DNA from 4 places in the Turicibacter sp. genome. Region 2 is predicted to be linked to each of the others. Evidence: riboswitches for the same ligand, from Rfam matches in the RefSeq annotation. Region 2 holds a riboswitch; each other region holds the start of a gene.
The links. A riboswitch is a leader RNA that binds a small molecule or an ion and turns the genes downstream of it on or off. The one in region 2 is predicted to bind lysine.
Positions count from the first base shown of each region.

Region 1 (3,219 bases), on a different contig from region 2:
TAACCGGTATCATCAGATTTAAGTCGATGGCTGCGGCAACACTTCCCGCAATTGGAAGTAAGATTCCGAATGATCCCCAAGATGTTCCGGTTGAGAAAGCCATAAAACTTGCGACTATAAACATGACAACTGGAATAAAGTTTGGATTAATATTGGTGCTTGTAATCACTGAAGCTAAATAGCCTCCAGCATCTAAGGCTCCAACTAGTTCACAAATCGCCCAAGCTAATAATAAAATTCCAATCGCTCCAAACATAGAGCGAGCTCCTATCATAAAAGCTTTTAAAAAATCAGGTAGTGTGACTTCTTTGTTTAAAACATGACGATAAGCCAGTCCCATTGAAACGATTAATCCAGCCATTCCTCCATAACGAAGTGCTTTAGAGAGAGCGATGTTGTCAAGGACGGTGAAGAAGAAGTTAAACTCAGGATCAGTGACTGATTGTGCCCCTTGAATTCCGGTGATAGCCATTGTTCCAACCGTGACAATAATTAAGGTTAGAATAGGAAGAATTAAGTCCCAAATCGTTCCTTTTGAAGATTCAACATCTTTTTCATGAGGATTCGATAGTTCGCTGCCTACAATTGAGCTGTCGCTTCCTTGTAACGTGTCGGCTTCGTATTTTTTCATTAATCCAAGATTTAAGTTAAAGCGAATGACAACGAAGACCATGATGAGGGTTGTGATGACATAAAAATGATAAGGAATGGTCATTAAGAAGGCTGAGAAGGCACTGTAAGAAATGCCTGCTCCTGCTAAGATGACAGCCATAGAACCCATGATTCCAGTTGCCCAACTTGAAATGGGGGAAATGACACAAATAGGTGCTGACGTTGAATCAACGATATAAGCGAGACGAGCTCGCGATACTTTTTGTGCTTCGGCTAATGGTTTTGAGACATTTCCAACGACTAAAGCGTTGAAGTAGTCATCAACAAAAATCAGAATTCCTAAAATAGCAGCGGTATATTGTACCCCTTCGCGTGTTTGAACGCGACGAATAATGGCTTTTGTAAAAGCAGTGGCCCCTCCTGATAAGACGATATAGCCTGTAATAATACCTAGGGCGATTAAAAAGAAGATGATGGACATATTCCACTCATTTAAGAATCCGTAAAGTCCATCCTCTTCAATGACTAGAGAACTAAAAGTGATGAGTAGGGTTGAGATGGTATCTCCGATGCTAAATGCTGATAAAATTAAAGCAGCACAGATGACACCGACTCCTAGTGATAAGATAACGCGACGTGTGATGATAACCAAAAGAATTGTGAGGATTGCCGGAATTAAGGCATAGATGGTTCCAACCATTTTCATTCTCTCCTTTTATATTGAACTTTGATTGAATCATCTCGTCCGGCTCTGAAAGTTATAAAAAAAAGAGCAATGCAGAGTTAAACTCATACATTGCTCAATAATGGGGTAGCTAAAAAAAGATCCCTTAGTGATACACGTATTATTTAACTCTCCGATCATTAGTTCTCCACTACCATAGGCAGTGACAGTGTTAGACTTCTTCAATCTAACCCCAGCAAAAAATAGCGGACACTATTTTCACTTCGGCATGGATACCTTTTAGAATTTGTCTTAGACGTCACTCTCGAAATTCCTACTCTTTAGCCATGCACCTCTAACTCATCAAAGAGAACAGAGACGTATTCAATTATCCCTATTGTAGCATCTTTTATTGTAGAGTCAATATGAATTGTTATAAATAAGTAAAAATGGTATAAAATTACGTATCATTGCAACATAATAAATGAAAGATCATCATCTCAGTGTATTTATTGCGAATAAGAGAGGATTTTGTCAACTATCTGCGAATAAGATATGTAAAATAATCACGAATGTGGTAAGATAAAGGGTAGCTTAAAAGCATTGGAGGTTTTTTTTATGAATATGTCACCTTTAAAGGTTGGTCAAGAATTTTTAGTGACGATTAAACGCATCGGGATTAACGGTGAGGGAATCGGTTATTATAAAAAACAAGCGGTGTTCATCCCAGGAACATTAGTTGGGGAAGAAGTTGTGGCAACTTGTACACGTGTAGCAGGTGGTTATGCAGAAGCAGAATTAGTACGCGTTAAGAAAAAATCAAGACATCGTTGTCAACCAGCTTGTGAGGTTTATGGACAATGTGGTGGATGTCAATTACAACATATGACCTACCCGGAACAATTGCGTATTAAACGCGATGCCATTTGGCAAGCGGTTGAACGTTACACCAATTTAGATCCTGAAGAATTAGATATCCGTCCAACGATGGGAATGGATAATCCATATAATTATCGTAACCGTGCTCAAATGCCAGTTGGGTATGATGAAGATGGTGTGATGGTCGGATTCTATAGCATGAACTCACGAGAGTTAGTAAATGTCACAGATTGTGAGGTTCAATACGAAGAAATCAACAAAGTCGTGAATCACGCGGTTGATTTATTAGATGATTATAAAGTTTTTGCGTATGCACCCAAAACGAAAAAAGGAACAGCTCGTCACATTGTCGTTCGTCGTGGATATCGAACAGGTGAGATTCAAGTGACGTTTGTATTAGCGAATAAAGACTTCAAGAAGATGTATTCTTTAGCGCTTGATTTAATGAAGTATTGTCCTGAAGTGAAGTCAGTTTATGTCAACTATAATTCTGATGACACGCATGAAATCTTTGGACCAGATATGATTAAAGTAGCGGGAGAAGATTTCATTACAGATCGTTTAGGTAAATTTAAATTTAATTTATCACCACGCGCTTTCTATCAATTAAATCCAGAACAAACAGTGAAGTTATATAATCAAGTGAAGTATGCTGCTTCTTTAACAGGAACTGAAAAAGTGGTAGATGCTTACTGTGGAGTTGGAACGATTGGTCAATGGGTGGCTGATCAGGCAAGTGAAGTACGTGGGGTGGATATTACTCGTGCGGCTATCATTGATGCGAAAGCAAATGCAAAATTAAATAACATTGATAATACGTATTATGCGGTTGGTAAAGCAGAGTCAATCGTGCCAAAATGGGCAAATGAAGGGTTCAAACCAGATGTGGTTATCGTCGATCCACCTCGTACGGGAATGGGGCCTGAGTTAATTGAGATGTTAAAACGTGTCCAACCAAAACGTATTGTCTACGTATCATGTAATCCATCAACGTTAGCTAAAAACTTAAAAGAGTTAACAAAAAAATACCGAGTAGATTATATTCAACCGATTGATATGTTCCC
Region 1 is NZ_JAGAVR010000011.1:10,799-14,017, forward strand. Features, by position in the region: gene J6D32_RS01875 (Na+/H+ antiporter NhaC family protein) at 1-1,312, opposite strand, end outside; lysine riboswitch at 1,470-1,642, opposite strand; gene rlmD (23S rRNA (uracil(1939)-C(5))-methyltransferase RlmD) at 1,895-3,219, shown strand, end outside.
Region 1: another riboswitch for lysine. It lies ahead of J6D32_RS01875 (Na+/H+ antiporter NhaC family protein); the one in region 2 lies ahead of lysA (diaminopimelate decarboxylase).

Region 2 (3,219 bases):
GCCTGAAATCCGGTTAAACAAATTGCATCCACACCGTATTCTTTAAGCGCCATCGATAATAAGGAAATGGATACTTGTTCCCCCGTTGATAAGAGCATATCAAGATCTCGTTTATCAGGATTAGTTGATATTTTTTTTGATAATTCAATCAAATCATCTGTGGTTTTTCCCATGGCTGAAACAACAACGACCAGATCATGTCCCTTTTCTTTTTCAGCGACTATTTTTTTAGCAATATTTTTGATTTTATCCGTACTTGCAACTGATGTGCCGCCATATTTATGCACTAAAATCCCCATTTAATTCCCCTCCTGTTTACCTCTTTAAACTTCTAGTGATAGAAGTTCTTCATATGTTTGACGACGACAAATTAATTGAGCCTCACCATCTTTCACAGCAACAACTGCTGCTTTTGGAATTTTATTATAATTTGAGGACATGGAATAACCATAAGCACCTGTTGAGGTGATAATCAAAATGTCCCCACTTTCAATCTTATTTACGTCAACGTCAGTTATTAAGATATCCCCACTTTCGCAACATTTTCCGGCAATCGTAACATGACGCTCGTTTCCTGATTCCATCCAATTTGCAATGGCACATTCATAAACCGCTTGATATAAAGAAGGCCTAATATTATCTGTCATTCCTCCATCGACACTAACATAAGTTCTAACATCTTTAATATCTTTCATTGACCCAACCGTATATAAAGTACTTCCTGCATTGGCAACAATTGAGCGCCCTGGTTCAATAATCAATCTTGGAATATCTATTTGTAAAGTTTCGCAAACCGTCTGGGCTTTTGTTAAAATTGCCTCACAAAACTGTGCAATCGATTTAGGTGCATCCTTCTCTGTGTAATAAACGCCGACTCCTCCACCTAAATCAACATCAGTAATCTCAAATCCAAATTGCTCTTTAATATCTTTTACGAGTGTCATCATAATCTCAACTTCATCTAAAAAGGGATTCACATCAAAAATTTGTGATCCAATGTGCGCATGCAAACCAATTAAATTTAAATGCTCATACTTATGAAACACTTCAAGACATCTTTGTAAGTCCCCATTCGATAAGGTGAATCCAAATTTCGAATCGATTTGTCCTGTTTTAATGTAGTCGTGTGTATGTGCTTCGATACCAGGTGTAATTCTTAAATAAACATTTTGTTGTTTACCACGTTTATGACACATTGTATTTAGCGTCTCTAGTTCATAGTAATTATCAACTACAAAAACACCGACACCATACTCTAAGCCCATGTTGATTTCATCAAATGTCTTATTATTACCATGAAACAAAACATGATCCATTGGAAAATCAGCTTTATAAGCAGTATACAGTTCACCACCAGATACAACATCAAGATAAAGCCCCTCTTCTTTAATCAGGTGACACATGTAAAGTGGCAAGAAAGCTTTTCCGGCATAAGCCACACGATTCCCTCGCTCCTCAACTTTAAAATGCTTCCTATAATCTTTGCAATTTTGTCTAAGTAGTGCTTCGTCAAAGACATAAAGTGGTGTTTGATAAGTGTTAACCAATGTTTGACAACTTACCCCTCCAATAAATAATTGTTGATTTTCAATGTTCATTGTTCCATGTAGTTTCATCCTAGACTCCTTTTTTCATTTTGATAAGGCACTAAAAAAGCCCCTCGAATACATTCAAGGGGCCTTTAATATACCGAAAAATCGGTTGGGATATCCTCAAATGTAGCACACCACAAAGTGATTTTTGTGACAGTGATGCATATCTTTTATGCACCCCCAGAGAATTAACCTTAAAGCGTCAGTTAATCTCTTCGGCGAATCTTCCTTTCCCAATAAGTCATCGCGCTTACCTCGTTATTAGTACTCTTAAGCCTTCGCAACCTCTACGTTTTAATGATGGTTTGAATAAGCACGTTTCATCATGCTTAATACTATTTAATTGTGAATTCTCTTTATTTTATGTCAATCATCCCCCCTTTATTCCGTTTGGATGTCATATTTTAGTATTAGAAAAAAAGTTATCCTCAATTAGGAGGATAACTTTTTCATCTTAAGCGACTTCAATTTCATTTGTATCGTACTGTTTTTCATTATCTAACTGGTGTTTAAAGACAAATCGGAAAATATATCTAACAAAGGGTTGAACAAAGAAAATTTGAGTAAAGAAAGCAAAGGGTAAGTTAATCACAATATTTTGGAACCAAGTAGCAATTAGTTCGCTTGTGAAACCGTGGAATAAAATAGTTGAAACTAATGACATTAAGGGACACATGAAGACAATAGTCGAGCAAATAAATACGGTTGTAATAATCACTTGGCTATCTTTTTTGAAATCAATCATACTAAAAGCAAGTTTTTCTGAAAGAGGACCTGCAATAAATATTTCAATAAGTAAGGCGAAGATGAATTCAATCGGAACGATTTTTAAAGAAGTAACAAAGACTTGATTTGACATTCCTCCCATTTCAATGGCTACGTTATAAAAGACGAATAAATGAACTGTAATAAAAACAGTTAGTACAGCAAAGAATAATTTTTGAATTTTTGTTTTTGGCATAGTATCTTTCCTTTCTTTTCGTAAAAGAACGCAAAAAAAGACACACGAAGTCACCTTGTACCGTAATCAGATTTACGTGCAAAGCACTACATGTGTCGTTTGTTCTAGTTCATTATTTAATTTTTTATAATTAGATTTTAACTCATTTAGAGACAAAAAGTCAATTATTTTATCGAATTCAATCATTTAAAGATACATTTTGAAAACGACTTTTGTAGTATGTTATACTTAATTAAAATCAGTTTTTTTGACAGCGAGGTTTTAGCATGACAATCGTTCACTCTTCAGAGGAGTTTCGAGAAGCGGTCCTTTATGAGTTAAATTTCAAGGCATTCCAAGAGAAGTATTGTAAAATTTTCAAAGATATTGAACATCCTGAAAATGGCTATTTCTTATTATACGAACGCCCTGGTTATTATGAGTTCGGGATTGCTGATTATACGATTCCCCATCATTTTACATTAAATTTTGATAACCCACAGCGACTTGTTCGATTTGGAACGGTTCACAAAGGGACAACAGAATTTCAAATTGATAATCAACCCATTTCTTCTTTTAAACCTTCTTCTTTTTTCGTTGTAGAAAAAGATTTAAAAGGGAAGCAGAATTGGACAAAAGGACAACATTTTCATGGTGCAGAAATCACGATTTATGAAAATTATTTCA
Region 2 is NZ_JAGAVR010000120.1:19,420-22,638, forward strand. Features, by position in the region: gene J6D32_RS12925 (aspartate kinase) at 1-299, opposite strand, end outside; gene lysA (diaminopimelate decarboxylase) at 324-1,616, opposite strand; lysine riboswitch at 1,712-1,890, opposite strand; gene J6D32_RS12935 (DUF2798 domain-containing protein) at 2,047-2,553, opposite strand; gene J6D32_RS12940 (helix-turn-helix transcriptional regulator) at 2,820-3,219, shown strand, end outside.

Region 3 (3,219 bases), on a different contig from region 2:
ATCACACTTCCTGCTACTGATTTAGATTGGAAGAAAACTTCAATCACCCCAATGACATTTAACATTGAACTATCTTTAATATTCACAATAAATTCATTTCCAATAGAAGGAAAGGCGTTTTTAATCGCCTGAGGTAAGATAATGTACATCATCGATTGAAAAGCGGTCATTCCAATACTTCTAGCGGCTTCAAGTTGCCCTTTATCCACTGACTGAATACCTGAACGGATAATTTCTGCCATATAAGCCCCAGTATTAACCGAAATAATCACAATCCCTGCAGTTAATGAACTCCACCCTAGAATAGGACGTAAAGCATGATATAAAAACATCGCTTGCACCATCATTGGAGTCCCTCTAAAAAACCAAACGTAAAGACCTATCAAACAGTGCATCATTTTTTTTAACACTTTTACACTTTTTAAGTCTCTTGGTTCAATTGTAATCGCACGCAATCCCCCTAGAACTAACCCAATAACTAAGCCTAACATCGTTCCTAAAAAAGCTAAAATGAGTGTCATTTTAATTCCATACATGAACAAATCAAAATTTTTAACAAATAAAGAAAATGATTTATTTAAAAAGCCATTTTGAGTGGTTAAGAACATCATAATTATTCACCTGTTGGCGCACTTTCGCGAGATTCTGTCATCCATTCATTTCGAGTCGAATCTGAAATATTATCTAAAGCAGATTGAACTTGATTAAAGAACTCTGTACCACGACTGCCTTCTTTTAATCCAATTGAAACAGATGTATCAATATCAAATCCTTTACCTTCTGCAAAGTGAACAATAGTCAAATCTGGATTAGCTTGAATGACCCCTTCGGCAACGGGTAATTCAGCCGTAATAGCATCTGCTTCATTTGATTGTAAAGAGACCACTAACTCAGGATAAGAAGATTTAGGTGTTAAGTGATTCACCCCTTCAATTTGGTCAATTACCGTATCATAATTAGTATTCATCTGTCCAATCACATTTTTACCACTAAAATCTTGAATAGATGTTGCATGAACTAAATCATCGTCTGCACGAACAATCAGTACCATTTCTGATTCAAAATAAGGTGTCGTAAAATCAATTCCTTGTTCACGTTCCTCATTAGCGGTCATCCCAGCAATAATCGCATCAATTTCTCCCGATTCTAGTGATAATTGCAAACCATCCCACTCTAATTTTTTAATCACTAACTCTTTTTCCATGCTCTTTGCAATTTCATTTGCAATTCTCACATCGTATCCATCACAAAATCCTGCTCCACCAATTGATACACTTGTCTGTGTTGGTGCTGACGTTTGCCAGTTAAACGGAGCATAATTACATTCCATTCCAACCGTAAACGTATCTTTTGAATTACTTGTAGCATTCCCGCTACATCCTGCAAGCAAAATACATCCTGCTAACGTTACAACTAATTTTCTCATATTAAAATCTCCCCTTTGATTAAAATTGATTGTAACAAAAAAAGTCGTGCTATTAACACGACTGAAAAAAAGTCCTCTGTTTAATAGCTCCTCTTCAAAACTGAAGGAGTGTTACAGGTATTTCCTGCAACCCCAAGTGACGTATTTGCCAATACGAAACTTTCGGCGATGATTACCTTTCCAACATTTCCTCACTTGCCAGCTCCCTGTTGTACTCTGATGCAACGCTACCTCTATACGATTTTTTTTGTCCTCTTATAAAATAACATGATTTCCATATAATGTAAACTTTATTTTGAAAAATATATTTTCACAAAAAAATCTATCCCGATTGACTCGAGATAGACAGGACTCCCTTATTTTAATTCAACAACCGTTGCTCCAGTTCCACCTTCACCGGCTCCCCCAAATCTAAAGCTTGCAACGTGTTTATTTTGTTTTAAATATTTATGAACCCCTTGGCGAAGAGCTCCCGTTCCATGACCATGAATAATCGTAATCGTTTGATATCCAGCCAATAAGACATCATCAAAGTATTTATCAAGCATTAACATAGCATCTTCATAGCGTTCTCCTCGTAAATCCAATTGAATTCCGACATGGCTATTACGTTTATGAACCATTTGCCCTTTTTTTGTTTCCTTTTTCTGAACCGATTTACGTAAATATTGAAGATCTTCAGGTTTAATGTTCACTTTCATCATACCCAGTTGAACCATCCATTCTCCATTTTTGGTTTGCTCAATCAGTTCACCTTGACGATTTAAAGATAAAACCATCACTTCATCACCTGGTTTTAACGGCTGTTTATTTTGAGCCTTTTTCTTAAATTGCTCTGCTTGTTTCGCCTCTGCTTTCTTTAATGACGTCAATTTTTCTGTTAACTCATGATCTTTCATTGATAAATCAGCCATTTTTTTCGCTCGACGTAAATCCATCACAATTTGTTCTGCTTCTTCTTTTGCTTGGCGAACACTTTCAAATGCTTCTTTTTTGATATCCTCTAAGACTTTTTCACGTTCTGCCTCAAATTTTGCCAGTTTTTGCTCATATTCTTTTTTCATTTCTTCAACTAATGTATTTTGTTGCTGAAGATGTTGAATCTCCTGATCTAATTGTAATCCACGATCCTCAAGTTTTGTAATTAAATCCGTCATTTCTGTTCGTTCACTTTCAACATATGAACGAGCTTGATTTAAAATGGCCTCTTTTAATCCTAAACGTTTTGAAATCTCAAAGGCATTTGAACGTCCAGGTACTCCAACAAGTAAACGATACGTTGGGGAAAGCGTCTCAACATTAAATTCAACCGATGCATTAATCACATCATCTTGCTCATAAGCATAGGCCTTAAGCTCAGGGTAATGCGACGTCGCAATCGTACGCGCTCCTCGAACCTTAACATAATTTAAAATCGAAATAGCAAGTGATGCGCCTTCTTTCGGATCGGTTCCTGCCCCTAGCTCATCAAATAAAATCAAGCTATTCACTGTTAAACGTTCCATAATTTTAACGATATTTGTCATATGAGATGAGAACGTTGATAAACTTTGTTCAATACTTTGTTCGTCTCCAATATCAGCAAAAACATGATCGAAAATAGCCAATTGTGATGACTCGTGTGCCGGAATTAAAAGACCTGCTTGTGCCATCAACGTTAGTAATCCCACCGTTTTTAACGTAACAGTTTTCCCCCCTGTGTTTGGACCTGTGATTACAATCGTCGTATACTCATCTCCAAGTTCGATGTCATTAGCCACAACAGACTTTTGATCAATTAAGGGATGTCTAGC
Region 3 is NZ_JAGAVR010000065.1:17,902-21,120, reverse strand. Features, by position in the region: gene J6D32_RS08465 (amino acid ABC transporter permease) at 1-611, opposite strand, end outside; gene J6D32_RS08460 (transporter substrate-binding domain-containing protein) at 614-1,426, opposite strand; lysine riboswitch at 1,503-1,670, opposite strand; gene J6D32_RS08455 (endonuclease MutS2) at 1,783-3,219, opposite strand, start outside.
Region 3: another riboswitch for lysine. It lies ahead of J6D32_RS08460 (transporter substrate-binding domain-containing protein); the one in region 2 lies ahead of lysA (diaminopimelate decarboxylase).

Region 4 (3,219 bases), on a different contig from region 2:
GCGATGGCGATGTTAAAAGGATTATTGAAATCTGAATTAATATTATCAAATGATATTTTGATGTCTAATCCTAGCCAGACAAAAGTTAATCGATTTGTTGAAGATTATAAAATAAATGGGACAACTTCAAACCAAGATGTTGCAAATTTATGTCAAATTGTTATTTTAGCAGTTAAGCCATATTTATATCCCGCTATTATTGATGAAATTAAAGAAAGTATTCATAAAGAAACCATTATTGTGAGTATTGCAGCAGGACCAACACTTCAAATGATTGAGGACTATTTTCAAAAAAGTATTAAGGTAGTTCGTACAATGCCAAACACACCAGCACAAGTCGGTGAAGCGATGTCAGCAATTATACCAAATCGCAATGTTACAGAAAATGAGTTAAATCAAGTGATTGCTATTTTTAATAGTTTTGGAAAATGTGAAGTGGTGTCTGAAGTATTAATTGATTCCGTTATTGCTGTGAGTGGATCATCACCTGCTTATGTTTATATGATGATTGAAGCAATGGCTGATGCTGCTGTTTTACAAGGGATGCCACGAAATCTTGCTTACGAATTTGCTGCACAAGCAGTGCTTGGAGCGGCGAAAATGGTACTAGAAACAGGGATGCATCCAGGGGGATTAAAAGATCAAGTTTGTTCACCAGGTGGCACAACAATTGAGGCAGTTGCTAAATTAGAACAAGAGGAATTTAGAGCAAGTATTATGAATGCTATGGAAGCTTGTGCAAAGAAATCTAAAAAAATGAGTAAATAAAAAAGACACGCTTTAAAACTAGCGTGTCTTTATAGGCTATTTATATAATTTATCTTCTTTTTTCTCAAATTTTTTTTCCTCATGATGTTGTTCTTTATGATGAATTTCCATTTCATGAATTTTTTCTTTAATACTCATTAAGGCCATCTCATTTTTAAAAATTTATTATAGTTAGCTCTCTATAGTGTATTTATTAAAAAAATATAAAATAGAAATTTTATTGGATAGTTACATAAATTTACACTTGCAAAAGAATAGAATATAGTTTATGATTTAATTAATTAAAAAATAAATAGGTTTTAGATAGAGGTGCGGTAACTAAGAGTACTATTGAAGAGTGAAGACGTAGACGCAATAGGAAAGGAGTTCTCGCCGAAGCCTATCATCGATACTTTAAGGTGATAGAGCTGGTGTTATGTAAAATATACTTAACACTGTCACAAAATATTTTGTGGTGAGCTATCATTTAAGATGAATGCATTGTATATCGATTAAATGATATATTAAAATTCAAAGTCTTGAGTGATTTGCTCAAGGCTTTTTTTTATTAAAGCCAACCATAAAAATTGTGGAGGGCTATCATTTGAGCATTCAAAAGTAAACGCACGTTATGTGATTATTTCTGAAAAGTCTTGAGTGATACTCAAGACTTTTTTTATTGTGAAGCTCTTGCACCTCATACCATCCAAGAAAAGATGGGGACAATGCTTTATTGGATGTTAAAAACCTGAAGGGAGATTAATATATGTTAAGTCTTAGAAGAGCCAGAAGTATTGAAACTGAGGCAGGTGCGAAAAAAGAATTTAAAGTACCACATACGCTAGTTATTATTTCTTTTATCTTAGTCATCGTTGCCGTAGCAACATGGATATTACCAGCTGGGATGTATGAGCGAGTGGTTAATGATTTAGGTCGAACAGTCGTTGTGGATGGATCGTTCCAATACATCGAGCAATCACCGCAAGGATTATTTAGTTTATTACAAGCTCCATTAGAAGGAATTGTAGGAGCTTCAGAAATTATTGCCTTTTTATTTATCGTAAGTGGAGCAATTGCTATTATTACAAAAACACGTGCAATTGATGCTGGAATTACAAGTGCCGTTAAATCGTTCCATGGAAAAGAGATGTTAATGATTCCGTTTATTATGGGATTATTCTCATTAGGTGGCGCAGTTTTTGGAATGACGGAAGAGGCAATTCCATTTATTGCAATGTTGATTCCACTTTGTTTAGCTTTAGGTTATGACAGTATTATGGCGATGGCTATTTCTTATGTTGGATGTATTGTTGGTTTTGCTACAGCAATGATTAATCCATTCTCAGTAGGGGTTGCTCAAAGTATTGCAAATGTTCAAGCTGGATCAGGTGTGGGATTCCGTACTCTAATTTGGGCAGTTACAACTTTAGCATCTATTCTATTCTTAATGTGGTATGGTCGTCGTATCAAACGTAATCCAGAATTAAGTCCCGTTTATGAAATTGATCAGTCACGTCGTGAAGCATTAAAAGAATCAACTGAAGAACATATCGAGTTTACAGTAAGACATAAAATTATTTTATCTTCGATTTTAGTTTGTTTAGCTGGAATTGTCGTTGGAGTACTAAAATTTGATTTTGCTATTCCAGAAATCGCGGCTTTATTCTTAGCTACAGGAATCGTGGCAGGATTTATTGGACGTTTAAGTTTTGATGATATGGCAACATCGTTTGTAAGTGGAGCAAAAGATATGATTGGAGCAGCTATTGTGGTTGGATTTGCTCGTGGAATCGTGATTCTTGCACAAGATGGTCAAATTATTGATACAATTCTTTACCAATTATCAAACTTCATCGGTCAATTACCTTCGTTAATTGCGGGATATGTCATGTTCTTTGTTCAAATGTTTATTAACTTCTTTATTTCATCAGGTTCAGGACAAGCAGCTTTAACAATGCCGATTATGGCGCCACTTGGTGAGTTAGTTGGAATTACACCGCAAACATCAATTTTAATTTTCCAATTTGGTGATGGATTCTCAAATGCGATTTTCCCAACAAGTGCAGTCTTAATGGCTTGTTTGGGGGTAGCAGGTATCCCATGGTCAAAATGGATTAAATGGATTTTACCACTACAAGTTATCTTTGGAGTAATTGCTATTATCTTTATTACAATTGCTATTTTAATGGGTTGGTCATAATATTAATTTTGCTAGGCATTTTCTTTATAGAGAATGCCTAGTAAACTATAGTTGAACTTAAAATGAAAAATGAATTAGAATAAGAAGAAATCTATCAATAGATTTTTGTATACAGGAGGGGCATTATGAAAGAACAATTATTGCAAATTAGTGAAGAGCTTAAACAAAGATTATGGGAAATGAGTGACTATATTCATGATCATCCTGAGCTTGGAAACCAAGAGTTCGAAGCTGTAAATACATTAACTTCATTTTTAAAAGAACATAATTTT
Region 4 is NZ_JAGAVR010000008.1:78,486-81,704, forward strand. Features, by position in the region: gene proC (pyrroline-5-carboxylate reductase) at 1-768, shown strand, start outside; lysine riboswitch at 1,065-1,238, shown strand; gene J6D32_RS01380 (YfcC family protein) at 1,514-2,947, shown strand; gene J6D32_RS01385 (M20 family metallopeptidase) at 3,073-3,219, shown strand, end outside.
Region 4: another riboswitch for lysine. It lies ahead of J6D32_RS01380 (YfcC family protein); the one in region 2 lies ahead of lysA (diaminopimelate decarboxylase).